DNA from 4 places in the Bradyrhizobium sp. Ken01 genome. Region 3 is predicted to be linked to each of the others. Evidence: predicted binding sites of a transcription regulator. Region 3 holds the regulator's gene; each other region holds the start of a gene.
The links. Region 3 encodes LexA, which represses DNA repair genes until DNA is damaged. Its sites were predicted from a motif close to TGTTCNNNNTGTGTTCNG; they were not measured.

Region 1 (7,908 bases), on a different contig from region 3:
CAGCGTGCTCTGCGCAAAACTGTAGGTCACATCGATCTCGCGCACCTCGACGCCGTTCTTGCGGGCATCACCGACGATCTGGGCCGGCGCGTAGAAGCCCATCGGCTGCGAGTTCAGCAGGCCGCAGCAGAATGCATCAGGGTGATAATGCTTCAGCCATGAGGAAATGTAGACAAGCTGCGCGAAGCTTGCGGCATGGCTCTCCGGAAAACCGTAGGAGCCAAAGCCCTTGATCTGGTCGAAGCAGCTTTTGGCGAAGTTCGGATCGTAGCCGCGCGCGACCATGTTGCCGATCAGCTTCTCCTCGTATTGGCCGATGGTGCCGACATTGCGGAAGGTCGCCATCGAGCGGCGCAGGCCGTTGGCTTCCTCGGAGGTGAATTTTGCCGCCTCGATCGCAATGCGCATCGCCTGCTCCTGGAACAGCGGCACGCCCAACGTTTTGTGCAGCACATTGTAAAGCTCGTCCTTGTCGCCATGCTCCGGTGACGGCGATGGATAGTTCACTTTTTCCAAGCCGTTCCGCCGCCGCAAATAGGGATGCACCATGTCGCCCTGGATCGGCCCCGGCCGCACGATCGCGACCTCGATGACGAGATCGTAGAAGGTCCGTGGCTTCAGCCGTGGCAACATGTTCATCTGGGCGCGGCTCTCGACTTGGAACACGCCGAGCGACTCCCCGTCGCACAGCATGTCGTAGACTTTGGAATCATCCTGCGGGACGCTCGCCAGCATCCAGCGTTCACCCTTGTGCTGCTCGATCAGATCAAAGCACTTGCGGATGCAGGTGAGCATGCCCAGCGCGAGCACGTCGACCTTCATCATGCTGAGCGCGTCGACATCGTCCTTGTCCCATTCGATGAAGGTGCGATCATCCATCGCGGCATTGCCGATCGGCACATAGGTGTCGAGCCGGTCTTGCGTGAGCACATAGCCGCCGACATGCTGGGACAGATGACGCGGGAATTCGATCAGCTCGGTCGCGAGCTCGACCGCGAGGTTGATCATGGAATTTTGCGGATCGAGGCCGGCCTGCCTGACCTGCATGTCGTTGAGGCCCTTGCCCCAGCTTCCCCAGACGGTGTCGGCGAGTGCCGCGGTGACATCCTCGGTCAGGCCCAGCGCCTTGCCGACGTCGCGGATGGCGCTGCGCGGGCGATAATGAATGACGGTGGCGATGATTGCGGCGCGATGGCGGCCGTAACGACGATAGACATATTGCATCACCTCCTCGCGCCGCGAATGCTCGAAATCGACGTCGATGTCGGGCGGCTCCAGCCGCTCCTTGGAGATGAAGCGCTCGAACAGCAGATCGACTTTGGTCGGGTCGACCGAGGTGATGCCGAGCACGTAACAGACCGCCGAATTCGCCGCCGATCCCCGCCCCTGGCATAAAATGTTCTGGCTGCGCGCGTAATGCACGATGTCGTGCACGGTGAGGAAGTAATGCGCGTATTTCAGTTCGGCAATCAGCGCGAGCTCTTTCTTCAGGGTGGCGCGCAGCTTGTCGTCGATCTCGCCGCCAAAATATTTGTCGACACCCGCCCAGGTCAAATCCTCCAGATGCCCTTGCGCGGTCTTGCCCCGTGGTACCGGCTCATCCGGATACTGGTATTTGAGCTGGTCGAGCGAGAAGGTGATCTTGTCCGCAAAACGCATGGTCTCCGCGGCAGCCTCAGGGAAATCGCGGAACAGCCGCGCCATCTCCCTGGGCGCCTTCAGAAACCGTTCTGCATTGCCTTCCAGCTTCCGGCCGACCGCCTCGATCGTGGTCTTTTCCCGGATGCAGGTCAGCACGTCCTGTAGGGGACGGCGCGCGGGGTGGTGATAGAGCACCTCGTTGGTCGCAAGCAGCGGCACTTTTGCTTTTGAGGCGAGATCATCGAGCTGCGCGAGGCGGCGGCGGTCGTCACCGCGATAGACCAGGCTCGCCGCCAGCCACACGCCCTCGGCGCGACTTGCCTTCAGCTTGGCGAGGGTGTCCTGCGCTTGCGCCGTATCGAAGCGATGCGGCAGCGTCAGGATCAGGAGCTGGCCTTCGGAAAACGCAAGGAGATCGGCGAAGGTGAGATGGCATTCGCCCTTCGCGATCCGCGTGATGTCGTCGCCGCGCTTGCCCCGGGTGAGAAGCTGGCACAGCCGGCCATAGGCGGCGCGGTCACGCGGATAGACCAGGATATCCGGCGTGCCGTCGATGAAGACGATGCGGGTGCCGATCAGAAGCTTCGGCTTGTGCAGCACCTTGTCATTGTCGAGCTCCTTGTAGGCGCGTACCACACCGGCGAGCGTGTTGTGATCGGCAATGCCGATCACGGGAATGCCGAGGATGCTGGCCTGATGCACATAGTCGCGCGGATCCGAGCCGCCGCGCAGGAAGGAGAAATTCGTAGTGATGCCGATCTCGGCATAAGCTGGCGTAGTCATGCGAAGAGACCGTGCACATACCAACCGGGAGGAACGGGCTTGCCGTCGCCGTCGAAGCACTCCCCCTCGTAAAGACCATCGCGAAAGATCCAGAAGCGCAGGCCTTCGGCATCCTCGATGCGGAAATAATCCCGCGTCAGTTGCTTGCCGTCCTGCCGCCACCATTCCATGGCGATGCGCTCGGGGCCTTCCACCCGCACCACCGCATGCTGCGCGCGGCGCCAGGTGAATTGATGCGGCGGGCCGTCGGGCACGGTCGCGAACGGCACATTGATCGGCTCAGGCTTGTCGAACAGCCGCAACGGACGCAGCGGCGGCTCACTTTCAGTGCGCGCGGGCCATTCGGCCTGCATCGCCACGGCGAGATGATGTTGTGCCGGCGCCGCCAGCACCGCACACTCAGGGATATGGGTATCCTCAGGCAGATGCACGACGACGCGCTTTCCGCCGATGCGCGCGGCGATGCGGTCGATCAGCGCGGCAAGCTCGTCATTGTCGTGGACATGGGCGTCGAGATCGCGCTGCTCCTGCACCACGATCTCGGTGCGGCTTGCCGACAGCCGTACCATGTCGAAGCCGAAGCCGGGATCGAGCGGATCGGCGAGTGCATCGAGGCGCTCGCGGAACAGCCGGTCGATGACCGCGCTCCGCGTCACCGGCCGCCCGGTCTCGACCATGATCGCGCGCACCGCGCCGTCGGTGCGGAAGAAGGTGGCCTCTAACCGTCGCGCGCCCTTGCCCTGCTTCTCCATCGACGCGATCAACGTGTCGGCGAGACGCGACAGCGTCATCGCGATCATGGTGTCGGTCGCGATCGGCTCGGCAAAGCGTTTCTCCACGATGTAATCGGGCAGCGGCTTTCGTGGATTGATCGGCGCATCGCCCTGCCCCAGCGCATGCGCGAGCAACGTGGAGAACCGCGCACCGAACCGCGCCGTGATTTCGCTCGGCATGCGCGAGGCGACATCGCCGATGGTTTTCAGGCCGGCGCGGCGCAGGCCGGTGCTGATAGTCTCGCCCGCGCCGAGCGCGGACACCGGAAACCGGCTGATTGCCGCCGCCTCCCCGCCATCGGCAACGATGGTCCCTGAAGATTGCCGCGTCAGCGTGCGCGCGCAGACCGAGGTACCGGCGATCGCCGCGCTGACGGCAAAGCCCTGGCGATCGAGGGCACGGACAAGGGTTTGCAACAGCGCAGCCTCGCCGCCAAACAGATGCGCGCAGCCGGTGATGTCGAGAAACAACCCGTGCGGCGGATCGAGCGCTACAAGCGGCGTGAAGCGGTCGCACCAGTCGGCGATGTCGCCGATCGTCTTCGCATCAGCCACGGCATCGGCGTCGAACACCTTTAGATCCGGACACATCGCCCGGGCATTGGCCAGGGGTTGGCCGATATACAGACCGAGGCGCTCGGCGGCCTCGTCCAGCGCATGGATCACCAACGCGTTGCTGTCCTTGATGACGACAATGCTCGGATCATTGGTTCTACCCAGCCCGACGCCGTCGAAGAACCGCTGGATCCGATCGATGGGCAGGCGCGGCAGCCACAGGCTGAGGATACGCCGACGATTCAGAGAACTGGCACTCATCACATTTCCATTCCATGATCCACCGGCCGCACGGGCCATGACGATTGCGCAGGAGCTCGGCATCGAAGCGCGGCGCCCCCCAAGCGCTCCACATCGCGCCCGGCGACGAATGCGCCGCGCGAAGCATCCATCTGGTCTCGGCGGTTGAGGGCAAAGGTTGCGCGGCCATCCGCAGCAGCAAGCCGGTGACACCAGAAGACTGCACAGCCAGCGTCAGCTTGCGGCTCGCCACAAGATCAAACTGCCTGGTCTCGCCCCAGAGCTCGAGCACGACGGCGCCAAGCGCATCGCAGGCGAGCGCATCGGCCGACGTCCGCAGCGCACTCTCCACGTCGGCGGCGCGCACCATCACCATGCGGCGCGGATCGAGACCGATCTCGGCGAGCCCGCTCATCGACAGCGCACCGGTTTCAATGTCCGAAAAATCCTGCCGCACCCACAGCAGCGGTTTGCGTGCCGTCATGCGCCCCGCAAGTCCGGTGACAAAGCCGGTCGCGGCCGCGCCCTGACGTCCTTCGCAAAATACCTCGTGGATTGCCGCGCGTGCGAGCCCGCCCTTCAGCGCGCTGTCGACTTCGCTATGGCCGAGCGCGACACGGTCGCGATGATGCACGACCTCCGCCGTCTCGATGCGCTCGATCTGGCCGCGCAAGGCTGCAAGCGCGCTTGTTCGTGCGCCGCTCATATACGCCGCTCCTCAAGGGTGATTGCCGGTGGCTCTCAAAAAGAGAACCAGCGGCTAGCTCATTTGTTCATGATATGTTCTAATATAAAGCTAACGACACCCCGGGAGTCAATCGAATTGGCGGGCCTTGGGATTCATGAGCTGAATCAAAGGGATTCCGATATGGACGTGCAACGCAAGCTGGAAATCCTGGCGGACGCCGCCAAGTACGACGCGTCCTGCGCCTCCAGCGGCACCGAGAGGCGGGATTCCAGCGACGGCAAGGGCATGGGCTCGACCGCGCCCGGCATGGGCATCTGCCATTCCTACGCGCCGGACGGCCGCTGCATCTCGCTGCTCAAAGTGCTGCTGACCAACGCCTGCAATTACGATTGCCTCTATTGCGTCAACCGCGCCTCCTCCAACGTGCGACGTGCCCGCTTCACCATCGACGAAGTGGTCAAGCTGACGCTCGACTTCTACCGGCGCAATTACATCGAGGGACTGTTTCTCTCCTCTGGCATCATCCGCAACCCCGACTACACCATGGAGCAGGTGGTGAGCGTCGCGCGCAAACTGCGCGAGGAGCATCACTTCCGCGGCTACATCCATCTCAAGACTATCCCCGAGGCCGACGATGCATTGATCTCCGAGGCCGGCAAATATGCCGACCGTCTCTCCATCAACATCGAGATGCCACAGGAGACGAGCCTGCAGCAATTCGCGCCCGAGAAAGACGTGCGCGCGATCCGCCGCACCATGGGCCGGCTGCGGCTGAAGCTGGACGAGGCCGAGGAAAGCCGCAGCGCGAAGACGAAAGCCAAGCCGCAGCGCTTCGCGCCGGCCGGCCAGAGCACGCAGATGATCGTCGGCGCCGACGCGGCCTCCGACCACACCATCCTCCACACCAGCGCCAATCTCTACGGTTCATATCGGCTGAGGCGCGTCTATTATTCCGCGTTCAGTCCGATCCCCGATGCCAGCCGCGCGCTGCCTCTGCGCGCGCCGCCCTTGCTGCGCGAGCACCGACTCTATCAGGCCGATTGGCTGATGCGGTTCTACGGCTTCGACGTCGGCGAGATCGTCGACGACAGCGCGATGCTGCCGCTCGACATCGATCCAAAACTCGCCTGGGCGCTGCGCCACCGCGACCGCTTCCCGCTCGACGTCAACCGCGCCAGCCGCGAAGAATTGTTGCGCGTGCCGGGCTTCGGCACCAAGGCGGTCGAGCGCATCATCGCGACGCGACGCACGACCACGATCCGCATCGCCGATCTCGCGCGGCTGCATGTGCCCCGCAACAAGGCGCTGCCGTTCATCGTCCTCAGCGATCACCGGCCCGCGCCACATCGCCTCGACGAGGCACGGCTGATCGAACGATTCAAGCCGAAGGCAACACAACTGGGATTTGGCTTCTGATGCAGTACATCACCCTCGAGAACGAAACCGATTTCGACGGCTGGCGCAAAGCCGCGCGTAGCCTCGTGCTTCATCAGGTGAAACCGGCCGATGTCACCTGGGCCGTGCAGGGCGGCGAAGCGGAGCTGTTCGCGACGCCCTCGCCGTCTCCTCCGCCGCCGGCGGCTGGCGACGGCACCTTCAACGTGCCTGCAAAATTCGTCGAGCTCGCCAAGGCCGCGATCCTGCATCGCGATCCCGAGCGTTTCGCGATCCTCTATCGCCTGCTGTTTCGGCTGAAGGGCAATCACGACCTCATCGAGGTCGCGACCGATGCCGATGTCGCGCAAGTCACGGCCATGGCAAAGGCGGTCTACCGCGACGAGCACAAGATGCATGCCTTCGTGCGCTTCCGCGAGATCGGCAGGGAACGCGAAGCACATTACGTCGCGTGGTTCGAGCCGGAGCATCATATCGTCGAGCTCGCGGCGCCGTTTTTCGCCAAGCGCTTTGCCGACATGCCCTGGTCGATCCTGACGGCGGATTTGTGCGCACATTGGGATGGCCACGCGCTCTCGTTCACATCAGGCGTCAGCAAGAGCGAGGCGCCGAGCGAAGACCGGCTGGAGGAAACCTGGCGGCGTTACTACGCCAGCATCTTCAATCCGGCCCGCCTGAAGGTGAAGGCGATGCAAACGGAGATGCCGAAGAAATATTGGAGGAACCTGCCCGAGGCTTCGATCATTAAGCCCTTGATCGAGGACGCCGAACGCATGACCGGCGCCATGATCGCCAATGCCGCAACCGATCCACACAAGCCTCAAAAGCGGCCGGAGGCTCCGATGAAACGCAAGCTTGCTCCCGACGATCTCGAAGCGCTCCGCGAGGAGGCCGCCCATTGCCGCGCCTGCCATCTCTACAAGGACGCGACCCAGACCGTGTTCGGCGAGGGCCCGAGGTCCGCCAATATCATGCTGGTCGGCGAACAGCCCGGCGACAAGGAAGACCTCGCCGGCCATCCCTTCGTCGGTCCGGCCGGCCAGATGCTCGACCGGGCGCTGCAGGAGGCCGGCGTCGATCGCAAGAAGGTCTATGTCACCAACGCGGTGAAGCACTTCAAATTCGTGCCGCGCGGCAAAATCCGCCTGCATCAGAAGCCGAACACGCCGGAGATAAAGGCCTGCCGACAGTGGTATGAGCGGGAAGTCTCCGTCATCCAACCCGATCTCATCGTCGCGATGGGCGCGACCGCCGCGCAGAGCGTATTCGGCAAGATCACCCCGATCGGAAAGAACCGCGGCCGGCTGATCGACCTGCCCGACGGTCACAAGGCGCTGGTGACGGTGCACCCGTCCTATCTGCTGCGGTTGCCCGATCCGGAAGCCAAGGTGCTGGAATATCAGCGCTTTGTCGAAGATTTGAAGATCGTCGCCGGGTTGCAGAAGAAAGCCGCGCGCGCCGCGTAAAGAACGGCGGGAAAAAGGGTTTCCACCGCTGCTTGTCATCCAGCCTTCAAATCCATCGGGGACAATAGCCCTTACAGAAAGTTAAGGGGCGTCCAGACATGACCGATGTTGCATTCGACCGCGCGGTAGCCGATCCCGCGCCGATCCAGCCGGCCTCGCGGCCAAATCTCGACAAGGGCTTCAATCCGCTGACACTGATCCTGTTCTTCGGCATCCTCGCCGCGGGCCTGCTCTATGTGGCCTACAGCATCTATTCGGATGTCGATGCGACCGGCACGCGGGTCACGAGCTACCTGCCCTATATCCTCCTTATCGTTGCCCTCCTGATCGCGCTCGGCTTCGAATTCGTCAACGGCTTCCACGACAC
Region 2 (7,908 bases), on a different contig from region 3:
CTGAAAGCCCTTCTTGAGCCATTCGGCGAGCTCTTTGCGGTACTCGCCCTTGCGGCCGCGCACGACCGGCGCGAGCAGATAGAGCCGCGAGCCCTCCGGCAGCGCCAGCACGCGATCGACCATCTGCGAGACGGTCTGGCTCTCGATCGGCAGGCCGGTGGCGGGCGAATAGGGCACGCCGACGCGCGCCCACAGCAGGCGCATGTAGTCGTAAATTTCGGTTACCGTGCCGACAGTGGAGCGCGGGTTCTTCGACGTCGTCTTCTGCTCGATCGAGATCGCCGGCGACAGGCCGTCGATCTGGTCGACATCGGGCTTCTGCATCATCTCCAGGAACTGGCGAGCATAGGCGGAGAGCGATTCGACGTAGCGGCGCTGGCCCTCGGCGTAGATGGTGTCGAAGGCGAGCGAGGACTTGCCGGAGCCCGACAGCCCCGTGAACACCACCAGCTTGTCGCGGGGAATCTCGACGTCGACGTTCTTGAGGTTGTGCTCGCGCGCGCCACGGATCGTAATTGCGCGCAGGTTTGATCCCACGTTCTGTTGTTGGCGCTTGGCCTTGATCACTTCATCCATCCTGGTGGTCCTCAGGGAATCCAAAAGCGCGCGATCGCGCCAACGCAATAGGCGCGCTTCGCCCGGAACCGGGATCGGCGCCGATGGGTATGTGAGCGAACGTAGGAAGAACGGGGACGGATTTCCAGTGGCGTTTACGAATCGTCAACGGATTGTTGGCGCGCTGGCGGCAACTGGCAGGAGCAGGGCGGGTGGAACTGCGCAGTAACGTGTCCGGCAAACAAAAAGGCCGGCGCGAGGCCGGCCTTTCGTAACACGATGGCGTCGATAGCGAAGATCAGTACTTCGCGACGATCGGGCCCCCGAAGTGATAGTTCACGCCGACCTGCACGGTGTGGAAGTTGAGCGTGCCGGACGGCAGCGCAGCGCCGAGGCTCGAGAAGTAGTTCTCGCTGCCGAGGCTGCGATAGAGGTACTCGCCCTTGACCGACCACTGCGGAGCGAAGAACGCTTCGACGCCCGCACCGACGGTCCAGCCGGAGTGCCACTTGCTGTCCGAAGCGGTCACGCCGAGCGCGCTGATGCTCAGCTTGTTGTCGATCCAGGCGTAACCACCGGTGCCGTAGAACAGCACCTGGTTGACGGCGTAGCCGATACGGCCGCGCACGGTGCCCATCGCATCGGTCTTCGAGCTGAAGGTGGTGCTCACGACGCCAAATCCGGGGACGGCAACTGGGCCAGTCACAGACGCGTTCACGTCAGCCCAGGCGCCATCGGCCTCGATGCCGAACACGACGTTGCCGGTCTGCCAATTGTAGCCGGCGGTGCCGCCGACGAAGCCGCCCTGCATCCGCGGGCTGTTCGAATCTTCCCAGGCGCCGCCACCGACGACACCGAGGTAGAAGCCGGTCCAGTTGTAGACCGAAGCCATGGCCACCGGGGCCTTGGTGTAGGGGCGCGCCGCGAGATCAGCGGCCGAAGCCGGGGCAGCGAGAGCGAACAAACAGGCCGAAGCCAGCAAAACCTTTTTCATTTTCAACTAATCCCAGTCCCAGTTTCTGATTGTGCCTTCCACGATAGGGAAGGGCATCGGACTCACTTGCCCAACTGAGGCCGTACTTACACCATTGAAGCTGCAAGTTGTGTCACTGGAAAGCCACAGCGGCCTGAAAATGGCGCAGTTACTGACCTATGGTCCTCCATGGGACCAGCAACAAAAAAGGCCGGCACGAGGCCGGCCTTGATTGATGAATGTCAGTTCGATCAGTACTTTGCGATGACCGGACCGCCCCAGCGATAGTTCAAGCGGACGAGTCCCATGTCGACGTCCTGGCCGATCCGGTCACTGCCGAAGACCGCACCCGCGGGCGTTGTGAAGCCGATCGTGCGATTGCCGAGGAAGATGTGGTCGTACTCGAGGCCCAGCGACCAGTTTGGTGCGAAGCCGAACTCCAGACCGGCCCCGACCGTGCCACCCCAGCGAGTTTCACGGGCGGAAGCCAACAGGGTGCCCGCGCCGGGCGTGCCCGCAGCAGCGTAGACGTCGTACTTGTCGCCGACGACGGCGGCGCCGCCCTTCACGTAGAACAGCACGTTATTCCAGGCGTAACCGACTTGCCCGGTGATGAGGCCGAAAGCGTCGATGCGAGAACGGTTGCGATCACCCGTCACCAGAGCGGTGCCAGGGAAGAGGGTGCTCACGTTGTCGCCCCGGAAGTCGGCCCAGTTGCCTTGGCCTTCAAGGCCGAACACCCAATTGGTGGATTGCCACCGATAGCCGATCTGGCCACCGACGGTGCCCCCCGTCGCATTGTGACAGCCTTCGCTGGCCAGAGCACCTGGGACCCCGGTCACCGCGCCGGTCGCATCCAGGAAACTCCAGCAATTGCGGCTCGAGCCCCCGCCGCCGTTGATGCCGATGTAGAAGCCGCTCCAATCGTAGATGGTGGCAATCGCCGGCGCGGGGGCCTTGGTATAGGGACGCGCAGCCAGATCCGCCGCGCTTGCGGGAGCCGACAGGCCCATCGCCACTGCACCTATTGCACCAATAAGAAGCTTATTCATTGCCAGTCTCCCCAGGTTCGTCCGCTTCTTATGTCCCCGAAGCGGCTGATCAGGCGCGAGGGCCCATATGAACTAAGTCCGAGGCAACGGTAGCTCTGCGGAGCGGCAGAGTCCGTCTCCGAAATGCAACAAGAACGGGGCAGTGCGAGTACCCATAACCTGCTGAATGTTAAGTTCTTTCTCCCGTTTCAGGGAACCTACAAAGGTTCCAATCTACCCGTGCCTTCCCGCAGCACATCGGCCGATCGATCTCACACCTTCAGTGCTGTCGTTCGCCAAGAACAAATCTGGAACGAGCCGGAGGTCGATGCTATATGTGGGGATAACCGGAGGGGTGACGGACTGATCGGCGTCCGCAAGCGTTCGGCGAGCGTATAGGGTCGCCTCAACAGGCACGGCGGAACGCGGGGAGCGGACCGGCCTTCTTGAATTCAATGGCATTCGGAGCGGAGAGCGGAGATGGCGGGAAGCGTCAACAAGGTCATTCTGGTTGGAAATCTCGGCAAGGATCCTGAAATCCGCCGCACCCAGGACGGGCGTCCGATCGCCAATCTGAGCGTCGCCACCTCGGAGACGTGGCGCGACAAGGCAACCGGCGAGCGCAAGGAAAAGACCGAGTGGCACCGCGTCGTGATCTTCAATGAAGGGCTCTGCAAGGTCGCCGAACAGTATCTGAAGAAGGGCGCCAAGATTTACGTCGAGGGTGCGCTCCAGACCCGCAAATGGACCGACCAGAGCGGGGTCGAAAAGTACTCGACCGAAGTCGTGCTGCAGGGCTTCAACTCGACCCTGACGATGCTGGACGGTCGTAGCGGCGGTGGCGGAGGCGGCAGCTTCGGCGACGAGCCGGGCGGCGATTTCGGGTCCTCCGGTCCGGTCAGCAGCGCGCCGCGGCGCCCCGTTGCCGCTGGCGGCGGTGGCCGCAACAGCGACATGGACGACGATATCCCCTTCTGAGCGACCGCGTTCTGAGAACGCGGCGTCTCGATGCGGAGGCACCGGCCGGATGAGCGGCGCTTCTCATCTTGTGTCAGAAAATCCCACTAATCGGCAGGGCGGGCTCGGGATTTCCGGGCCCGCTTCATGTTTGGGGTGAGCTCGGATTGCGGCTTGGCAAACGCGCTGGCGGGGCAAGCCCGTCGCGCGGTTTTCCGCGCGCAACGGGCGATTTTGCAAGGCCGATGCGGGGGCCGTCCGAGACATCGCTCGCAAGGGCTTAAGTTGTTGGAAAAATAGGCGGAAAAAGCGCTTCCCAGAACCCCGCGAGGGTGGTTATCAGAGGCTCGATGCGCTATATGATTCCCAGATAAAACCTCACCGGATTTCCCCTTGGCTGACGACGACGACAAGCCCGGCGACCAGCCGGCGCAACCCTCGGATATTCGCCCTGTCTCCATCTTCGAGGAGATGAAGAAGTCCTATCTCGACTACGCCATGAGTGTGATCGTGGCGCGGGCGCTGCCTGACGCCCGCGACGGTCTGAAGCCGGTGCATCGCCGCATCCTGTACTCGATGAACGAGCAGGGGCACACGCCGGACAAGAAGTACGTCAAGTCCGCCCGCGTGGTCGGTGACGTCATCGGTAAATATCATCCGCATGGCGACCAGTCGATCTACGACGCCATGGTCCGGATGGCGCAGGACTTCTCCATGCGCGTGCCGCTGATCGATGGCCAGGGCAATTTCGGCTCGGTCGACGGCGATCCCCCGGCGGCCTATCGTTACACCGAAGCTCGATTGACGAAGGCGGCGCTGGCTCTGCTGGCCGACATCGACAAGGACACGGTCGATTTCCAGCCGAACTACGACAACAACGAGACCGAACCGTCGGTCTTGCCGGCCAAGTTCCCGAACCTCCTCGTCAACGGCGCCGGCGGCATCGCCGTCGGCATGGCGACCAACATCCCGCCGCACAATCTCGGCGAGGTCATCGACGCCTGCGTCGCGCTGATCGACAACCCCGCGCTCACCATCGACGAGCTCATCAACATCGTGCCGGGGCCGGATTTCCCGACCGGCGGCGTCATTCTCGGACGGCAGGGCATCCGCGCCGCCTATCACCTCGGACGCGGCTCGGTCATGATGCGCGGCAAGGTCGCGATCGAGACCATCCGCAAGGAGCGCGAGGCGATCATCATCACCGAGATTCCCTACCAGGTGAACAAGGCGACGATGGTCGAGCGCATCGCCGAGCTGGTCAAGGAAAAGAAGATCGAGGGGATCGGCGACCTGCGCGATGAATCCGACCGCGACGGCTACCGCGTCGTCATCGAATTGAAGCGCGACGCGGTGCCGGATGTGGTGCTCAATCAGCTCTACAGGTTCACGCCGCTGCAGACGAGCTTCGGCGTCAACATGGTGGCGCTCGACAGCGGCCGTCCGCGGATCATGCATCTGAAGGACCTGCTGGCGATCTTCGTCGACTTCCGCGAGCGCGTCGTCACGCGGCGCACCAAGTTCCTGCTCGCCAAGGCCCGCGATCGCGCCCATATCCTGGTCGGTCTGGCGATCGCGGTCGCCAATATCGACGAGATGATCCGCGTCATCCGGACCTCGCCCGACCCGACCACCGCGCGCGACACCCTGATGTCGCGCGATTGGCCCGCCCGGGACGTCGAGGACATGCTGACGCTGATCGACGATCCGCGCCACCGCATCAGCGAGAACGGCACGATCCGGCTGTCGATGGAGCAGGCGAGGGCCATTCTCGATTTGCGCCTGCAACGCCTCACCGCACTCGGCCGCGACGAAATCCGCGAGGAGCTCGACAAGCTCGCCGGCGAGATCGCCGACTATCTCGACATCCTGCGCTCGCGCGACCGCGTGCTTGAAATCATCAAGTCCGAGCTCGCCGAAGTGAAGGCCGAGTTCGCGACCCCGCGCCGCACCGTCATCATCGAGCAGGAAGGCGAGGTCGAGGACGAGGACCTGATCCAGCGCGAGGACATGGTCGTCACCGTCTCCCACGCCGGTTACGTCAAGCGCGTGCCGCTGTCGGCCTACCGGGCGCAGCGCCGCGGCGGCAAGGGCCGCGCCGGCATGCAGACCCGCGACGAGGATTTCGTCAGCCGGCTGTTCGTGGCGTCCACGCATACGCCGATGCTGTTCTTCTCGTCGCGCGGCCAGGTCTACAAGATCAAGGTCTGGCGCCTGCCGATGGCCGCGCCGAATGCGCGCGGCAAGGCGCTGATCAACATCCTGCCGCTGGAGCAGGGCGAGCGCATCACCACCATCATGCCGCTCCCGGAGGACGAGTCCACTTGGGGCAATCTCGACGTGATGTTCGCCACGACCGGCGGCAACGTCCGGCGCAACAAGCTGTCCGACTTCGTCGACGTCCGCCGCTCCGGCATCATCGCGATGAAGCTCGACGACAACGAAGCGATCGTCGACGTGCAGATCTGCACCGAGCATGACGACGTGCTTTTGACCGGCGCCGGCGGCCAGTGCATCCGCTTCCCCGTCACCGACGTGCGCGTGTTCACCGGGCGCACCTCGATGGGCGTGCGCGGCATTGCGCTTGCCGAGGGCGACAAGGTGATCTCGCTGGCGATCCTGCGCCACGTCGAGACGACGTCCGACGAGCGCTCGGCGTACCTGAAGATGCGTCGTGCGGTCGCCGGCGAAGCTGCGGCCGAGGAGCCGGCGGCGGACGCCGAGGCCGAGGAGACCTCCGGCAGCTTCCAGCTCGCCCAGGAGCGCTACATCGAGATGTCGGCGCAGGAGCAGGTCGTGCTGACCGTCTCCGTCAACGGCTACGGCAAGCGGACCTCGTCCTACGAGTACCGCACCACCGGCCGGGGCGGCAAAGGCATCGTGGCCATGAGCGTCAACAACCGCAACGGCAACCTCGTAGCGTCGTTCCCTGTGGAGGACGCTGATCAAATCATGCTGGTCACCGACAAGGGCCAGCTGATCCGCTGCCCGGTCGAAGGCATCCGCGTCGCCGGCCGCTCGACCCAGGGCGTGATCGTGTTCGACACCGCCGAGGACGAACACGTCGTCTCGGTCGAGCATATTACGGAAGAGGCCGAGAGTGGGAATGGGGCAAATGGGGAGTCGAACGGGGAGTGATGCGTCACCCCTCGTAGCCCGGATGGAGCGAAGCGAAATCCGGGACTCTCTGCGCGGCGCAAGAAACCCGGATTTCGCTTCACTCCATCCGGGCTACGAACTGCCCTAAATCTCCAGCTCTGTGCCGAACTCCACCACCTGCTTGGTCGGCACGCCGAAGAACGCGGCGGAGCGTTCGGCGTTGCGTTGCAGGAAGGCGAATACGGTTTCGCGCCAGACCCACATGCCCGGCACGTCCTCGCGCGGGATGATGGTTTCGCGGCCGACGTAATAGGTGATGTCGGAGAGGTCGATGCCGGGGAGCTTGCCCTGGCGGCAGGCCAGGGTCAGCCCTTCGTAGATCGTCGGGTTCTGCATGAAGCCGTAATGCAGGACGACGCGGGTAATGCCGGGAATGATCTCGATCACCTCGATGCGGTCTTCGTCGGCGATGTGAGGAAGTTCCTCGATCAGCACGGTGACCAGGACGATGCGCTCGTGCAGCACGTGGTTGTGCTTGACGAACTGGGTCAGCGCCAGCGGCACGCCGCGGGGCGCCGAGGCCAGGAACACGGCGGTCCCGGGGAGTCTGGCGCTGCACTTGTTGACCGCGGTCTCGATCAGATCCTCTTCGGGCTGGCGCAGCTTCGCGCGTGCCGCTTCGACGAGCTTCACGCCGCTTCGCCAGGTCAGCATCAGGAAGGCGACGAGGGCGGCGAGCATCAGTGGAAACCAGCCGCCCTCGAACAGCTTGATCGAATTGGCCGAGAAGAAGATCACGTCGATCACGAAGAAGAATCCGTTCACGGCCACCACGAGCCATGGCGAATAGCCCCACTGGATCGCGACCAGGGCGGCGAGCAGCGTGGTGATCGCCATCAACAGCGACACCGCGATGCCGTAGGCGCCGGCCAGCGCATCCGAGCTGCCGAAGCTCAGGACGGCGCCGAGCGTTGCGGCGGCGAGCAGCCAGTTCACCAATGGCACATAGATCTGGCCGATCGCGTCGCTCGTGGTGTGACGGATCTGCATGCGGGGCAGGAAGCCGAGCTGGATCGACTGCTGCGTCAGCGAGAACACGCCGGAGATGATGGCCTGCGAGGCGATCACGGTTGCGACCGCCGAGAACGCGACCAGCGGATAGTGCAGGGCGTCAGGACAGAGCTGGAAGAACGGATTTTCGATCATGGTGGGGTCGGTGATCAGCAGCGCGGCCTGGCCGAAATAGTTCAGCACCAGCGCGGGGAGGCAGATCGCGAACCAGGCCAGCCGGAT
Region 3 (7,908 bases):
GGAGTTCGAGGACCACCGGCCGCTCTATGACTGGTTCATCGAGAAGCTGCCGGTGCCGTCAAAGCCGCACCAGTACGAATTCGCGCGGCTGAACCTGACCTACACCTTGCTGTCCAAGCGCGTGCTGACCCAGCTCGTCCGCGAGGGCCATGTCGCGGGTTGGGACGATCCGCGCATGCCGACCATGGCGGGTATGCGCCGCCGCGGCGTGCCGCCGGCCGCCCTTCGCGAATTCGTCAAGCGCATCGGCGTGGCGAAGGCCAACAGCGTTGTCGACGTCGGCATGCTCGAGTTCTGCATCCGCGAGGAGCTGAACCGCACGTCGCAGCGGCGGATGGCGGTGCTGAAGCCGCTCAAGGTCGTGATCGAGAACTATCCGGAAGGGCAGACCGAGGAGCTCGAGGCGATCAATCATCCGGACGATCCCTCGGCCGGCACCCGGAAGATCACGTTCGGCCGCGAGCTCTATATCGAGCAGGACGACTTCATGGAGAACCCGCCGAAAAAGTTCTTCCGTCTGTCGCCGGGCAACGAGGTGCGGTTGCGCTACGCCTATTTCATAAAATGCACCGGCGTGATCAAGAACGATGCCGGCGAAGTGGTGGAGCTGCGCTGCACCTACGATCCCGCGACCAAGGGCGGCAACGCGCCCGACGGCCGCAAGGTCAAGGCCACAATGCACTGGCTGTCGGCGGCAACATCCGTGCCTGCGGAAATCCGCGTCTACAACCAGCTGTTTGCCAATCCGAGCCCGGACGCCTCGAACTTCGCGGCCGACCTCAATCCGCAGTCGCTGGAAATTCTCGCTGATGGCCGGGTCGAGGCATCGGTTGCGGAAAGCAATTCGACCGAGCCGATGCAGTTCGAGCGCCAAGGCTATTTCGTCCGCGACAAGGACTCGACGCCCGGCAAGCCGGTGTTTTCGCGCACCATCGGCCTGCGCGACACGTTCGCGAAGGAAGTTGCCAAAGGCTGAGGGACCACAATGAGCGACGAAGCCGACGCGATCGTTTCCGCCATCATCGCGAAATGGTGCGCCGGCTTCGCCACGCTCGATGCGGCCGCGCTGTCGTCGCTTTATGGGAAAAATACGTTCTTCTTCGGCTCCAACCCGAAGCTCTACTGGGGCAGGGATGGCGTCGCAGACTATTTCAACGGCCTGCCGCGCTGGCGTCAGCCGAGCGCGTTTTTTTCCGAGGTGAAGGCGGCGCAGGCAGGTCCTGATCTGATCAATATGGCCGCGACCATCTCGTTCGATCTCGCCGGCGAACGCCCCGGTTTCTCGGTCAAGATGAGCTGGGTCATCATTCGCGAGGACGGCGACTGGAAGATCGTCAATCACCACGCCTCGTCGCAGGCGCCGCTGATCTGACCCGTGGGGCACACGGCATCGTCATTCTCGTGAGAGAACGAAGGTGCACCTCGCGCGTTGGGGTGGGCCAACAAGGAACCCACCATGCAGAACATCGCAGAACATATGGAAGTCATCGGCGCCGACGGCGTCCATATCGGCACCGTCGACAAGGTCGAAGGCAATCGCATCAAACTGACCAAGAAGGACAGCGGCGAGGGCAGCCACAAGGGGCATCATCACTTCATCGACAAGGGCCTCGTCGCCGACATCGAGGGCAACAAGGTCCGGCTCTCGGCCAAGGCGGACGTGGCCGTGACGATGGAAGAGGAAAAGTAGCGATCGCGCCCTTTCGTTCCTGATCCGTACCGCTATCCGCCCGCCTGCACGTTCCGGTAGCTTCTGACTTCGTTGCGTATCACCGAGTGCAGAGAATGGCGGAGCCGGGCCGGCCGCTACGGTCGCAGGGGATCGCGGGGACGTGGCCCGCGGGCCGCGCCGCGTCCGCGGGCGGCCTCGCGCCTGCAGGCCTCGACATCTGGACATCGCTGGCCGAGACCTTGCGCGCGTGGCTACGCGCCGAGGCTGGCGCTGGGCGGCTGTTGCCGTGGGTGCCCGTGGCGTTTGGCTGCGGCATCGCGCTTTATTTCTCTGCCGATCACGAGCCGGTGCTGTGGGTCGTTGCGACGACCGCCAGCGCGCTCTTGCTTGGCGCGGCTCTGTTGCGGCGGAGCCGGCTGTTCGCCCCGGCCATCATGATCGCAGCGGTCGCGGCCGGCTTTGCCGTCGCGACCTGGAAGACGGCGCGCATCGCCCACCCGGTGCTGGCAAAGTCGCTCTATTCGGTGTCGTTGTCGGGCTTCGTCGAGGCTCGTGACATCCGCGAGCGGACAGATCGTTTCGTGCTGCGCGTCACCGCGATGGAGGCGCAACGCAGCGACGTCAGGCTCGAGCGCGTGCGCCTGTCGGTCCGCAAAGGCACCGCACCGGAGGTCGGTAGCTTCGTTCAGCTGAAGGCGCGGCTGATGCCGCCGCTCGCGCCGGTGCGACCCGGCAGCTACGATTTTTCGCGTGACATGTTCTTCCAGGGCATCGGCGCCTCCGGTTTTGCAATGGGCGCAATCACGGTGGCGCCGCCGCCTGAGACCGGCGGCTTGCGGCTGCGTTACGCGGCCTTCATGCAAGGCCTGCGCGATGCGATCGATGCCCGCATCCGCGCGACGCTCGACGGTGACAACAGGGCGATCGCGACCGCGCTGCTCACCGGGCGGCGCGATGCGATCACCACGCCGGTCAACGACGCCATGTTCATCTCCGGCCTCGGCCACGTGCTCTCGATCTCCGGTTATCACATGGCCGTCGTTGCCGGTGTCGTGTTCTTCGCGGTACGCGCGCTGCTCGCTCTGATTCCGGGACTGGCGGCGGGCTTCGCCATCAAGAAATGGTCGGCCGCCGCCGCGCTGGTCGCTGCTGCGTTCTACCTGCTGCTGTCGGGCGCGGAGGTCGCGACGCAAAGATCGTTCTTCATGACGGCGGTGGTGCTGATCGCGGTGATGGTCGATCGCCGCGCCATCACCTTCCGCACGCTTGCTGTGGCTGCGCTGATCGTGCTGGCGGTCGCGCCGGAAGCGCTGGTGCATCCGAGTTTTCAGATGTCGTTTGCGGCAACCCTCGGCCTGGTGGCGCTGGTGCAGATCGGCATGCCGAATTTGTTTGCCTCGCCGGACCATTCGGCGACCGCGCGCATTGCGATGTGGGGCGGCCGCGAGATCGCGATGCTGTTCATGGCTTCGCTGATTGCGGGACTTGCGACCACACCCTACGCCGCTTTCCACTTCCACCGTGTCACGCCGTTCGGCGTGCTCGCCAATCTCGGCGCGATGCCGGTAGTCTCGGCGCTGGTGATGCCGGCGGGACTGTTGGGGCTGCTTGCTGCTCCGTTCGGGCTGGACAGCGTGTTCTGGTGGCTGATGGGGATCGGCATCGACTGGATGGTCGCGGTCTCGCGCTGGGTCGCGGCCTTGCCGGGCGCGGTCGGCCGCATCCCGGCGTTCGGAATCGCGCCGCTGATCGCGGCGAGCCTGGGAATCATCGTGCTGGGCTTGTTGCGGACGCCGCTACGCTGGTCCGGCGCCCTGGTGCTGCTGGCAGCGATCCTCTGGGGACTGTCGGCGCGGCAGCCCGACATCCTGATTGCCGGGGATGGCGCGAGCGTCGCCGTGCGGGGCAAGGACGGATATCTGCACCTGATCAGGACGAACAAGGACAGCTTTCTGCTCAAGGAATGGCTCGCTGCCGACGCCGATCCCCGCGATGCGGGCAGAGCCTCGCTGGCCGATGGCGTGTCCTGTGACGAATCCGGCTGCGTGACGCCACTGGCCGACGGGAGGCTGGTCGCGCTGGCACTCCGCGCCGACGCTCTCGCGGACGATTGCAGTCGGGCCGCGCTGGTGGTGACGACACGTCCCGCGCCGCCCGATTGCGCCGCGATGGTGGTCGATCGGCAGCGGCTCGCCAGCCAGAGCGCGCTGGCGCTGACGCAGCGTGGCGACGGTTTTGCGGTTCAGGCGGTGAGGGCGAGAGGCACGAGCCGCCCCTGGTTGCCGGCCGGCGCCGGCGAGGGTGATTTCGACGGCAGCCTCGCGCCGAAGACGACCGCGTCCCGCATCAAGGACGCAACGCCGGCGGAGACGGACTTGCAGGCCGACGATTGATCTGATGGTGCGGAGCAACGCAGTGGATCGGTGCGTCCGCTCGGATTCGCTGGGCGCAAACTACACCATCTCGCCGGCCACGGCCGGCGATGGCGATTCAATCCTGACCTCCGACCTCGTAGCCGGAGGGCGGCTGTTTCAGCCGATCGGCAGGTGCGTGACGGTCGGCTGCCTGCTGTCGGCGATGATCTGCGCCTTGTGCTCGCGCTCGGTGACCGACTGGGTCACCGGCAGTTGCAGCACGGTCGCTCGCTGGCCTTCGACGAGCTGCGTCACCAGGACATATTTGCCGTCGGGGAATTCGATCGCGTCGTGATGGCGGTCGGGGACGTGCGGATCGATTTTGCCGAACTTGCCCACGCGGGAATTGATGGTGCGCGTCCAGATCCAGCGATTGTCGTAGCGGACGTCGTCGGCGAAGGCGAGCTCCGTTCCCGGCAGCAGGCAGACGGCAACGGATGGATCGGCTGCGGAGGCGAAGCCGCGCGTCGAGGTGCCGCGGAAGCTTGTCGTGACGATCGTCTCGCCGACTTCGGCGGGGCGCGACGCGACGGCATGTAGGCTGTAGTCACACATCGGGTGCTCCTCATGCTGGGATAGCAACCCGCGTCTCTTATCGAGGCGCAGGCCTCCATCAGAGTGGAAGCACGAAAGCTCTGCTTGGTTGTGGGCAAATCTGCGGCTGGCTTCCGCAAGCCGCGATCACATTATCTTTCCCGAATCCAATAGGAACAAAGCTCGCCGCGATGCATTCGGGAGGCGCGTGCGCGAATATTGCCGGCTGGTTGCAATGGTTGCTCGATCGCATGCCGTTGCGGACTTGACCGCTGGCCGCCGTTTCCTCGAGCCGCGAAGCGGTGCCGCTTCGTCGGCGTCGCGAGGAGCCAGCGCCGGAGGAGGGGCCGGATAGTCTGTGCAGAACCAGAAAGACCATCCAGCCGGAGCGGATGATGATCCGCTCCAATCTCCGACCGGCGATGCCGATCGGAAGCGCGCAAGGCGCCAAGTACTTCGGGTATGAAGCACTTCCGGCATGAAGTACTTCCGTTATCAGTACTTCCGGTAAAGCCCGATCAGCTTGCCCTGAATCTTCACCCGGTTGGGCGGCAGGATGCGGACCTCATAGGCTGCGTTGGCGGGCTCGAGCGCGATCGAGGCGCCGCGACGGCGGAAGCGCTTCAGCGTCGCTTCCTCGTCGTCGATCAGCGCCACCACGATGTCGCCGGTATCAGCGCTCTCGTTGCGCTGGATCAGCGCCATGTCGCCGTCGAGGATCCCGGCCTCGACCATGGAATCACCGCGTACTTCGAGCGCGTAATGCTCGCCCGAGCCGAGCATGTCAGGCGGTACGCTGATGGTATGGCTGCGGGTCTGCAATGCCTCGATCGGCGTGCCGGCCGCGATGCGGCCCATCACCGGCACCGCCACGGGACGTTCGCCCTCGTCAGCGGGCAGGCTGGAGCCCGCACGCACCTTGCCGAGATTGCCCTCGATGACGCTCGGCGTGAAGCCGCGGCGGCTGCCGGCGGCTGCCTGGAGCTCCGGCAGCTTGATGACTTCAATCGCACGGGCGCGGTTGGGCAGGCGTCGGATGAAGCCACGCTCCTCGAGCGCCGTGATCAGGCGATGGATGCCCGACTTCGAGCGCAGGTCGAGCGCATCCTTCATCTCGTCGAAGGAGGGCGGCACGCCGCTTTCCTTCAGACGTTCACTGATGAACCGCAGAAGCTCGTATTGTTTGCGCGTTAACATCTCGACCAAAGTCCCCCGGTTGATGTCGTCCGATTCCGAGACGCTGAATTCGGCCATAAGCCGCTACATGCTCGAAACAAATCATGAACGGACACTATATGTTCGATACATGTTCCGCAACTGCTTAATTTACCGTGAACGGAGCAAAGTTCGCGGAACGCGCATTGCCGGACGCTCAGACGGGGAGCCGCAACACTTCGCAAGCCGTGCCGGCTTCGGCCTTCGGCGCGAACGGTGCGCGCACGAGAAGTACCTGTGCTGCAGCGAGATTCGCAAGCAGCGAAGAGTCCTGATGATTGACGGGAAGAACGACGCGTGTGCCATCGTCACGCTCCTCCAGATGCGCGCGCAGATAGTCCTCGCGCTGGTCGTTGGCGCCGACGTCGCGGCCGAGCACGGCGCGTTCACGGCGGTGGTGAATCACCGAACGGCCAGACAGGACGCGAATCAGCGGCACCATGAACAGGAAAGCGCACACATAGGACGACACGGGATTGCCCGGCAGGCCGATCACACCCATTGCGCCGAGCCGTCCGTGCATCATCGGCTTGCCTGGCCGCATCGCGATCTTCCAGAACGCTATCGCGATGCCTTCGTCCCGCAGCGCCTGCTGGACCAGATCGTGGTCGCCGACCGATGCGCCGCCGGTCGTGATCAGGACGTCGGCGCCGCTCTCACGGGCGCTGCGGATGCCGGCGGTGGTCGCCTCCAGCGTGTCGGCGGCAATACCGAGGTCGATGGTCTCGGCGCCCTCGCTGCGGGCGAGCGCGTGCAGGGCGTAGCCGTTGGAATAGACGATCTGGCCGTGGCCGGGCGTGGTGCCCGGCATCACCAGCTCGTCGCCCGTGGCGAGAATCGCGACTTTCGGACGCCTGAAAACGGCAAGGTGCGGATGATTCATGCCGGCGGCGAGCGCGAGGTCGCGCTCGGTGAGACGGCTTCCCTTGCGCAGGAGCACGTCGCCCTCGCGGAAATCGATACCGGCTGGGCGGATGTGCCGTCCGGCGATCGCGGCTTCCTTGATCGTGATACGTTTGCCGGCGACAACAGTGTCTTCCTGGATCACGACGGCATCCGCGCCACCGGGAATGACGCCGCCGGTGAAGATCCGTACGGCCTCGCCGGCGCCGACCCTCCCGGCGAACGGTCGGCCCGCCGCGACTTCGCCGATGACGGTGAGCTCCGAATCGATCGTCGCGGCGTCGGCCGCCCGCACCGCGTAACCGTCCATCGCCGACATCGCCTGCGGCGGCTGCGTGCGCCGCGCCGCGACGTCACGCGCGAGCACGCGATGGTAGGCCTCGTCGAGGGAAATCATTTCTTCCGGCAGTGGCTCTGCATCCGCCAGCACCGCGGCGAGCGCGTCGGAAACCGGCATCAAGGCCACGGCGAAAACTCCTGCTCGGCACGTTCGGGCGAATGTTCCGCAAGTCTTCTAGCCGAGCGCGGGCGCAGAGGCAAAAACGGGGGCAGTCATCCCGCCGCTTCGCATCGTTCCGGAAGCCGGGATCAAGCGCGTCGCGGCATGATCCGAAGAACGTGAGAGATCGGCAGGAAAGTGGTCATCGAAGCCACGAAATCACCGGCTTGCATCGATCAGCTGCCTGCCTGCCCGGATGTTACGTCGGGCGCCTTGGATCCCTTATCCTTGTCGGGCAACGGATCGGCCTGGGATTTCAGGTCGGCGGCCTTGCTCACAAGCTTGGCGGAAAGATCCGAATCTGAAGTTGTCCTGGCGAATTCAAGAAGAAGAGAGGCCTGCTTGGTGAGGTAGGTCTTGCCCAACACGATGATGCATCCGTCCGTAGAAGTCCCAGCGGACTCTAAGAGTCCGGAAGGCGGTATTCCGTTCCGGGAACTCTGTACAAAAATGCACAAAGTGATCGGGTTCCTCAATTTTTTCAAAATTGTTCCCGTCGGGTTTCGCGACGACAGATAGTCGTCAGATGCCCAATGCCTTCAATGCGTTCCCGACGTCCCGGGGCGAGGTCACATGCACCGCCGTCAAGCCGCGCGCCCGCGCTCCCTCGATATTTTCGGCAAGATCATCGAAGAACACGATACGCCCGGCGGGCACGCCGATCGCCGCAA
Region 4 (7,908 bases), on a different contig from region 3:
CGCAACGAGTCCCATGGAGCTTCCCATCGGGAAGCCGTAAAGTAGGATTGGATCCATCGATCTATTCTCCGTGATTTCTGATGATCACGCTGCGCAGCGGTCCCGAACCCTAGTCGCTCGCTCCATCAAGTAAATTGCGAACATTTTTGTAACCTGGAGTCCGCCGATGAAAGATCTCGTTTCGAGATGTCCCATCGAGGAAGTGATGCAGATCCTGAGCGGCCGGTGGCCTACGCTTCTGATCTACTATTTGAAACAGGGCACCAAACGGTTCAGCGACTTGCGTCGGGACAATCCGACCATCTCGCACAGGATGCTCGCCCTCGAGCTTCGCAAACTGGAAGACGCCGGTATCGTAACCCGCACGGAATTCGACGGATACCCGTTGAGGGTCGAGTACGATCTGACCGCCGCCGGCCACACGTTGGTGCCGTTGATCGATGCGTTGGGCGCCTGGTGGTCGACGGTTGCGACTGACGCGGACGGAGACGGCCGCGAGACCGGGCGCGGCGCTTCGGGAACCGCATCGCGGGTTTGATCCCGCTCAGGACCGCAGAGGCTCAAAGCAATTCGGCCCGCTGGCCGTCCCGAACCAAGGCGGTCAGCGCCTCCAAAACAAAAAGCCCGGCCGCAAGGCCGGGCTTTTGATTGGTTGCGATGAACGCGCGAGAGGCCTACGCGGCCTCGTCGGCGACCGTGGCGCCGCCATCGGTCTCGTCGCTATCGCCCTCGGCGTCCGCATCGCCTTCACCTTCGGCGGCTTCGGACTTGGCACCAGTGCGGCGCGGGCTCTTGGCGAGCTGGGCCTCGATCTCCTTGACCGCTTCGGTCTCGGTCGAGTGCTGCACCACCGCGATCTCGCGGGAGAGACGGTCGAGCGCGGCTTCATAGAGCTGGCGTTCGCTGTAGGACTGCTCGGGCTGCGACTCGGAGCGATAGAGGTCGCGTACGACTTCCGCGATCGCGACGATGTCGCCCGAATTGATCTTCGCTTCGTATTCCTGGGCGCGGCGCGACCACATGGTGCGCTTGACGCGGGCACGGCCCTTGAGTGTCTCGAGCGCGCGCTTCACCAGCGCGGGCTCGGACAGCTTGCGCATGCCGACATTGGCGACCTTGGCGGTCGGCACGCGCAGCGTCATCTTGTCCTTGATGAAGTTGATGACGAACAGCTCGAGCTTCGCGCCGGCGATCTCCTGCTCCTCGATGGCCAGGATCTGGCCGACGCCGTGAGCGGGATAGACGACGAATTCGTTGGCCTTGAAGCCCTGACGCTGGGTCACGACCTTCTTTTCCTCGACCTTCGGCGCAACAGCCGCGGGCTTCACGGCCGGCTTGGCGGCAGCGACAGGGGCCTTGGCGGGAGCAGCAGCAACAGGAGCCTTCGGCGCGGCGGGCTTGGCAGCGGGAGCCTTGGCAGCGGGCGTCTTTGCAACAGCGGGCTTGGCGGCAGGCTTGGCGGCAACAGGCTTGGCAACGGTCGCTTTCGCGGCCGGCTTGGCAGTCTTGTTAGGCATTGCGCTTCTTTTGTTCTTCGAGGACTTTGCAGCCGGCGCCTTCGTCGCGGTCCGACCCTTGGATGCGCTACGGCTGGCCGCGGCGACTTTCTTGGCGTCCTTATGGGAAGCCTTCGCTGAAGTACTCTTTTTACGCGTTTTCTGTGACACAGCCTGCGCGCGGAAACTGCCACGCCCCTGTTCGACATTTGGTTTCACGGGAACCCAACGGGGCCGACGGGGCTAACCAGGGTTCGGCTCAATGTGCCCAATATAGCACATTTCCCGCAAAAATCAATGATTTAGGGGTCTTAAGGGCTGGTTTTCGGCGATAACGCCGCTAATAGGGTTAAGTTTGACCCGAATTAGTCGCCGGAGCCGGGGTTCGGCGAGAAATACTTGTCGAACTTGCCCTCCATGCCGTCGAAATCCTTGGCGTCGGCAGGTGATTCTTTCTTCTGGGTGATGTTCGGCCAGCTCTTGGCGTAGTCGGCGTTGACCGTGAGCCACTTTTCCAGGCCCGGTTCCGTGTCCGGCTTGATGGCATCGGCGGGGCATTCCGGCTCGCACACGCCGCAATCGATGCACTCGTCAGGATGGATGACGAGCATGTTCTCGCCCTCGTAGAAACAATCGACCGGGCAGACCTCGACGCAGTCGGTGTACTTGCACTTGATGCACGCTTCAGTGACGACGTAAGTCATCCAACGCTCCGAAAAGCTCTTTTAAAAGTCGCGGCTTGCGTAGCGCGGATGGCCCGGCGCCGCAAGCTCAGGAACGGCCGATCATGACGGCTTTATGCGCTAGATCGACCAAGAAATGAATTCAAAGCGCAATTAATTGCGCTGAGAATTCGGATGGCCTTCACCGAGCTCTTCGTAGAGCACACGGGCCGAGGCGGCATCGCCGCGGCGCTCGTTGAAGGCGGTGACTTTCAGGACGCGCACGGTGCGATCGAGCGCGACGGTGAGCACGTCGCCGATCTTGATCGCATGCCCCGGCGATTTCTCGCGTGCGCCGTTGACGCGAACATGGCCGGACTCGACAAGCTCGGCGGCGGAGGTGCGCGCCTTCACCACCCGCGCGTGCCACAGCCATTTGTCGATGCGCTGCCGCTCGGTCGTGGGCTCACTCCTTGCGGCCGGACAGCTGCTCCTTCAGCGCAGCGAGTTTTGCGAAGGGCGAGTTCGGATCGACCGGACGATCGCGCTCGCGCGGAGTGGCGCTCGATGCGTAGGGGCGCAGCGAGGGTCCGCCCTGGCGGTCGCGGCCCTTGTCGCGGTCGCGGCCACGGTTGTCGCGACCCTTGTCGCGATCGCCGCCGAACTTGCCCTTGTTACGATCGCGATCCTTGTTGTCGCGGTCTTTGCCCTCGAAGCGACGGTTCTTGTCGTCGCGCGCCTCGGGACGCGGCGCGGCTTCAGCGCCACCTTCGCGCGGCTTGCGGAAGTCTCTGCCACCATCGCGACGATGACCACCGCCATGGCGATGGCGCTCACCGCGCTTCTCGCCGTCGGCGGCAGGCTGGGCTTCGCCTTCGGCAGGAGCAGTGCCGGCTTCAGCAGCCGCCTGCGGACGCGGCTGGTGATGACGCTGGTTGCGATGACGCTCGTGGCGCGGCTTGCGATCGTCGTGACGGCCGGCGGGACGCCAGACCTCGATGAGCTCAGGCTCGGCGGGCGTGGCCGCGGCCTCCACGGGTGCTGCCGCATCGGCCGACGCAGCGGCTTCGGTTGCAGCAGTCTCTGCAGGCGCGGTTTCGGCGGGGACAGCTTCAGCGGGAGCGGTTTCAGCAGCTTCAACGGCTGCCGCAGCCTCTTCCGCAGGTGGCGCGATGCCGGGAGCGTCTTCCGGCGTGACGGAAGCCTCCAGCGCCGGCTCGTCCTGCGCGGGCTCGTCGTGCTGCTCCATGCCCGGCGCGTCTTCGACGGTCACAGGCTCGGCGGCAGCTTCGATCGCGGTGTCCGCGGGCGCTGCGGCGTCCTCGACCGGTGTTTCGGTTGTGGGCGTTTCTTCGCTGGGGGCTTCAGCAGCAGGCGCCTCGGCAACAGCCGTGGCAGGCTTCGCCGGCAGCGGCGGGCGCTTGTCCATGCGATAGCCGAGCGCACGCAGCACGGATGCAAAGTCTTCGCCGGCCGAACCGGTGAGCGAGGTCATCGCCTGCGTCACGACAAAGCTGCGGCCGTCGAACGCACCGGCGGGCTTTTCGCCGGACGCGTTCTCGCGCCAGGCCAGCGCCGGACGGATCAGATCGGCCAGGCGCTCCAGGATGTCGACGCGCACGGCGCGCTCGCCGGCCTGCTTGTAGCCGAGCACGCGATAGGCATCGCGCGGCAGCTGCTTGTCGACCGGGAACGAGGTGCGGCCGGAGCTTGCCAGATGCTGCGCACCCGATAGCGCGGAGGGATCGACATTGTCCTGCTTCAGCGCCCACAGCAGTGCGGCCAGCGCACGCCCGGCCGGCTTGAGCAGGCCGGGGAAATAGAGGTGATAGGCGCCGAAGCGGACGCCGTATTTGCGCAAGGTCGCGCGCGAGGGCTGGTCGAGGTCCTTCAGCTCGTTGGCGATCTTCGGGCGCTCCAGCACGCCGAGCGCCTCGACGAGCTGATAGGCGATGCCGCGGGCGATGCCGGTGACGTCCTCGGCCTTGCTGAGCTCGAACAGCGGCCCGAGCAGCTTTTCGATATGCGTCTTGAGCCAGAGGTCGAGCCGGGCCTGCACCTTGTCGCGGGGGGCGCCGGTGAGGCGTTCGTCGGAGATGATGCGGATGCGCGGATGCAGCGCGTCCTCTGCGGCAGACAGCCGCGCCACGGCGTCGCCGGTCCAGCGGATGATGCCTTCCGAGGTCAGCACGAACTGCTCGTCCGGTGCATTGCCCAGTTTTTCGGCGCGCGCGTTGATCTCGCCGGCGAGCACGGCCTGCGCTGCAGCCTGCAACGCTTTCGCATCGGAGCCGGCTTCCGCCGCATCCGGTGCAAAGGTGAAGCCATCGAGGCGGCCGATGACATGGCCTTCGACGATGACTTCGCCGGTCTTGCCGATTTCCGTATTCAAGCTCGTGTTCTCCCGCAGGCGGCGCATCAATACACTGGTCCGGCGATCAACGAAACGCTCAGTCAAGCGTTCATGGAGCGCATCCGATAATTTATTTTCGACCTCGCGGGCGATTCCCTGCCAGCGTTCGGGGTCTTTCAGCCAGTCGGGGCGGTTGGCGACGAAGGTCCAGGTGCGAATCTGCGCGATCCGGGCCGACAGCGTGTCGATATCGCCGTCGACGCGGTCGGCCTGGTCGATCTGGGTCCTGAACCAGGCGTCGGGGATGCATCCCTTGCGCATCAGGAAGCCGTAGAGCGTCGTCACCAGTTCGGCATGGGCGGCCGGCGACAGCTTCCGATAGTCCGGGACCTGGCAGGCCTCCCACAGCCGTTCCACGGCGTCCTTGCCATGCGCGACATCGCGCACCTCGGCGTCGCGGGCGGCGTGGTCGAGCACGCGCATGTCCTCGGCGATCGGCGCGCGCGTCAGCGCCTCGTGCCCGGGGGCCAGGTTCAGCGACACCTGGAGCGCGCCGAGGGAAGCAAAATCCAGCTTCGAATTGCGCCATTGCAAAACCTTCACGGGATCGAAGGTGTGGTTCTGCAGCGCATTGACGAGCTCGGGCTCGAACGGCGCGCAGCGGCCGGTGGTGCCGAAGGTGCCGTTGCGGGTGGCGCGGCCGGCGCGGCCGGCGATCTGGCCGAATTCGGACGGGGTCAGGCGGCGGAACTGGTAGCCGTCGAACTTGCGGTCGGAGGCGAAGGCGACGTGGTCGACGTCGAGATTGAGGCCCATGCCGACGGCGTCGGTGGCGACGAGGTAATCGACCTCGCCGTTCTGGAACATCGCGACCTGCGCGTTGCGGGTGCGCGGCGACAGCGAGCCCAGCACCACGGCGGCACCGCCATGCTGGCGGCGGATCAGCTCGGCGATGGCGTAGACCTCGTCGGCCGAGAAGGCGACAATCGCGGTGCGGCGCGGCTGCCGCGTGATCTTGCGGTCGCCGGCGAATTCGAGCTGCGACAAACGCGGCCGCGTGATCATGGAGACGCCCGGCAGCAGCCGCTCGATGATCGGGCGCATGGTCGCAGCGCCCAAGAGCAGCGTCTCGTCGCGACCGCGACGGTTGAGGATGCGATCGGTGAAGACGTGGCCGCGTTCGAGGTCAGAGGCGATCTGCACCTCGTCGACGGCGAGGAACGAGACGTCGAGATCCCGCGGCATCGCCTCGACGGTCGAAACCCAGTAGCGCGGCGCTTTCGGCTTGATCTTCTCCTCGCCGGTCACGAGCGCGACGGCATCGGGACCGACCCTTGCTGCGATCTTGTTGTAGACCTCGCGCGCCAGCAGGCGCAGCGGCAGCCCGATCATGCCGGAGGGATGCGCGAGCATCCGCTCGATGGCGAGATGGGTCTTGCCGGTGTTGGTGGGACCAAGCACCGCAGTGACGCCGGCGCCGGGAAGCCGCTCGGAAGCGAAGGGGGAGGAGGAAAAAGGCATCTGGGGGATTAGGTAATGGCGATTGGGGCGAATGTCAGTGCTGTTTTGGGGCGCTGGCGCGAAGGGCTCGGAAGACACCTCGCCCCGCTTGCGGGGAGAGGTCGGCGAGAAGCGCCGGGTGAGGGGGCTCTCCGCGAATCCGTCTGTCACCGCTTCCGTGGCAGCAGCCCCTCACCCCAACCCTCTCCCCGTAAGAACGGGGCGAGGGGGACGAGAGAGCTTCCCAAATCCCGCGCAACTGTCTCACTTTGCGACGCTTTTCCCGTTGGCTTTAAGCTTCGGAACGAGTTGAGAACGAATCGCGGCCGAATCGCTGACTCCCCCTTGAGTCCTGTTCCGTTCACGCAAGATGTCGCGGGAGGCTTATTGGGTTTGCACTAGATGGAGTTTTGGCCTGCCGCACAAGCGACGTTTCGATGGCGGAATCGTTAAAGCTGGGGACGGCGCGGAGTCGAATCAGAATCGGGGAGGAGTCAAATGGATTCCCGCTCCTAGAGCCCCTCCAAACAAGAAGCGCGAAAACAACCCCATGCACAGTAGGCATGTCATTGAAATAGAAGGACTTTCATGCGGGCCATTCCGGGGCGCGCGGAGCGCGAGCCCGGAATGACGGCGGTGGGTGCGGCGGCAGCCCCTACTGCGTCTTCGCGACCCTGGGCGGCTGGGCCGTGGTGACGAAGCTCGTCGCTTCCAGCATGGCCGGCCCGAGCGGGGTCGGCACTTTCAGCCAGAACGGAACCAGGATGCGCGTTCCCGCGATCGGGGCGAACGCGACCTCGATGTTGCGCTGGGCGGCGAGATATTTGATCACGGGACGGTCGGGGATGTAGCCGGCGATGGGCACGAAATACAGCGAGCAGACCACGACCTGGCCGTGATAGCCCTTCTCCGCCTTGACGTTTTCCATGCGCTTGAAATCGAGCTTGAGCTCGTAGCGCATGCGGCCGTCGAACACGGCGGCGCTGCCGTGGCAGGCGTCCGCCGACAGCACGTCGCCGCTGCCGGATACGCGCACCAGCGAGGCCGTCATCGGGTCCCAGACGCCGCGGCGATGCGCGTCGGTGACGACGATGCGGTCGGGATCGACCGGCGGCTCCGGCAGGATGGCAAAATCCTTCACATTGCCCTTGTCGAGCGTGATGCGGATCTCTTCGGTCTTCTTCGAGGTGGTGGTGGAGGCCTGGTAGCCGGTCGCGACCAGCGCGCCGTTGACCACGCGGCCCTGCGAAGCGCCGGTGCCGGACCCGCCCGCGAACGATTTCAGCAGCCCCGAGGTGCCGCCGGAGGCCGCGGCCGCGAACACGTCGTCCTGGATGTCGATGTTCCAGGCGCCTCGGCCGACGGGAATGCCCGCCAGCGTCGCCTCGTATTGCGCCTCGAGCTTGCCCTGCGCCGCCGCGGGCTCCGCCGCCCACGCCAAAACCAGCCCGAAAAGGGCCGCCATGACCCATCGGCCGGCGGAGCGCGGATTGCTCGCGCGCAGCTCCGTTGAGCACAGCTCTTTTGGGCGCAGGCTCGGCGCAAGATGAGGCGTTGTGAGCACGAAACAATCCAATCGGGGCGCGAACGGTTGTTACTTAAGCCAAAAACCGCGCCAAGCAATGCGTCCGGGCCTATCGGCGTCCGGAACTCCACTGCACTCTTCGGGCGCGAATACGCCCTTTATGTGATGGTAAGGCGCGATAATCATTGCCGTTTTGGTGATCCGGGCGGGTCAGAACCGCGCACCTCACCCCGCTGCCTCTTCCCCCTCGCCCCGCTTGCGGGGAGAGGGTCGGGGTGAGGGGGGCTCTCCTGGGGGGAGGTGAGAATTGAGTACACTCAACCCACAGCGCCCTCGCGGAGACTCCCCCTCACCCGGAATCCGCGCTAATCG

Region 1: the regulator LexA is predicted to act here: its motif matches at 4,763-4,780, upstream of AC0L3S_RS00085 (putative DNA modification/repair radical SAM protein).
Region 2: the regulator LexA is predicted to act here: its motif matches at 2,858-2,875, upstream of AC0L3S_RS31130 (single-stranded DNA-binding protein).
Region 4: the regulator LexA is predicted to act here: its motif matches at 6,312-6,329, upstream of AC0L3S_RS33650 (helicase-related protein).

What each region holds. Positions count from the first base shown of each region.
Region 1 is NZ_JBVVPC010000001.1:18,148-26,055, reverse strand. It holds gene AC0L3S_RS00100 (error-prone DNA polymerase) at 1-2,424, opposite strand, end outside; gene AC0L3S_RS00095 (Y-family DNA polymerase) at 2,421-4,013, opposite strand; gene AC0L3S_RS00090 (ImuA family protein) at 3,910-4,698, opposite strand; gene AC0L3S_RS00085 (putative DNA modification/repair radical SAM protein) at 4,861-6,096, shown strand; gene AC0L3S_RS00080 (UdgX family uracil-DNA binding protein) at 6,096-7,541, shown strand; gene AC0L3S_RS00075 (inorganic phosphate transporter) at 7,640-7,908, shown strand, end outside.
Region 2 is NZ_JBVVPC010000044.1:52,312-60,219, forward strand. It holds gene uvrA (excinuclease ABC subunit UvrA) at 1-576, opposite strand, end outside; gene AC0L3S_RS31120 (outer membrane protein) at 854-1,549, opposite strand; gene AC0L3S_RS31125 (outer membrane protein) at 1,780-2,580, opposite strand; gene AC0L3S_RS31130 (single-stranded DNA-binding protein) at 3,040-3,537, shown strand; gene gyrA (DNA gyrase subunit A) at 3,910-6,654, shown strand; gene AC0L3S_RS31140 (potassium transporter Kup) at 6,760-7,908, opposite strand, start outside.
Region 3 is NZ_JBVVPC010000036.1:44,512-52,419, reverse strand. It holds gene AC0L3S_RS28530 (glutamine--tRNA ligase/YqeY domain fusion protein) at 1-976, shown strand, start outside; gene AC0L3S_RS28525 (nuclear transport factor 2 family protein) at 986-1,372, shown strand; gene AC0L3S_RS28520 (DUF2171 domain-containing protein) at 1,457-1,690, shown strand; gene AC0L3S_RS28515 (ComEC/Rec2 family competence protein) at 1,786-4,065, shown strand; gene AC0L3S_RS28510 (hypothetical protein) at 4,204-4,641, opposite strand; gene lexA (transcriptional repressor LexA) at 5,116-5,817, opposite strand; gene AC0L3S_RS28500 (molybdopterin molybdotransferase MoeA) at 5,993-7,204, opposite strand; gene AC0L3S_RS28495 (hypothetical protein) at 7,414-7,605, opposite strand; gene AC0L3S_RS28490 (HAD family hydrolase) at 7,760-7,908, opposite strand, start outside.
Region 4 is NZ_JBVVPC010000054.1:6,474-14,381, reverse strand. It holds gene AC0L3S_RS33675 (glutathione S-transferase family protein) at 1-57, opposite strand, end outside; gene AC0L3S_RS33670 (winged helix-turn-helix transcriptional regulator) at 167-538, shown strand; gene AC0L3S_RS33665 (CarD family transcriptional regulator) at 675-1,517, opposite strand; gene fdxA (ferredoxin FdxA) at 1,862-2,200, opposite strand; gene AC0L3S_RS33655 (RNA-binding S4 domain-containing protein) at 2,333-2,602, opposite strand; gene AC0L3S_RS33650 (helicase-related protein) at 2,625-6,032, opposite strand; gene AC0L3S_RS33645 (DUF3108 domain-containing protein) at 6,667-7,476, opposite strand.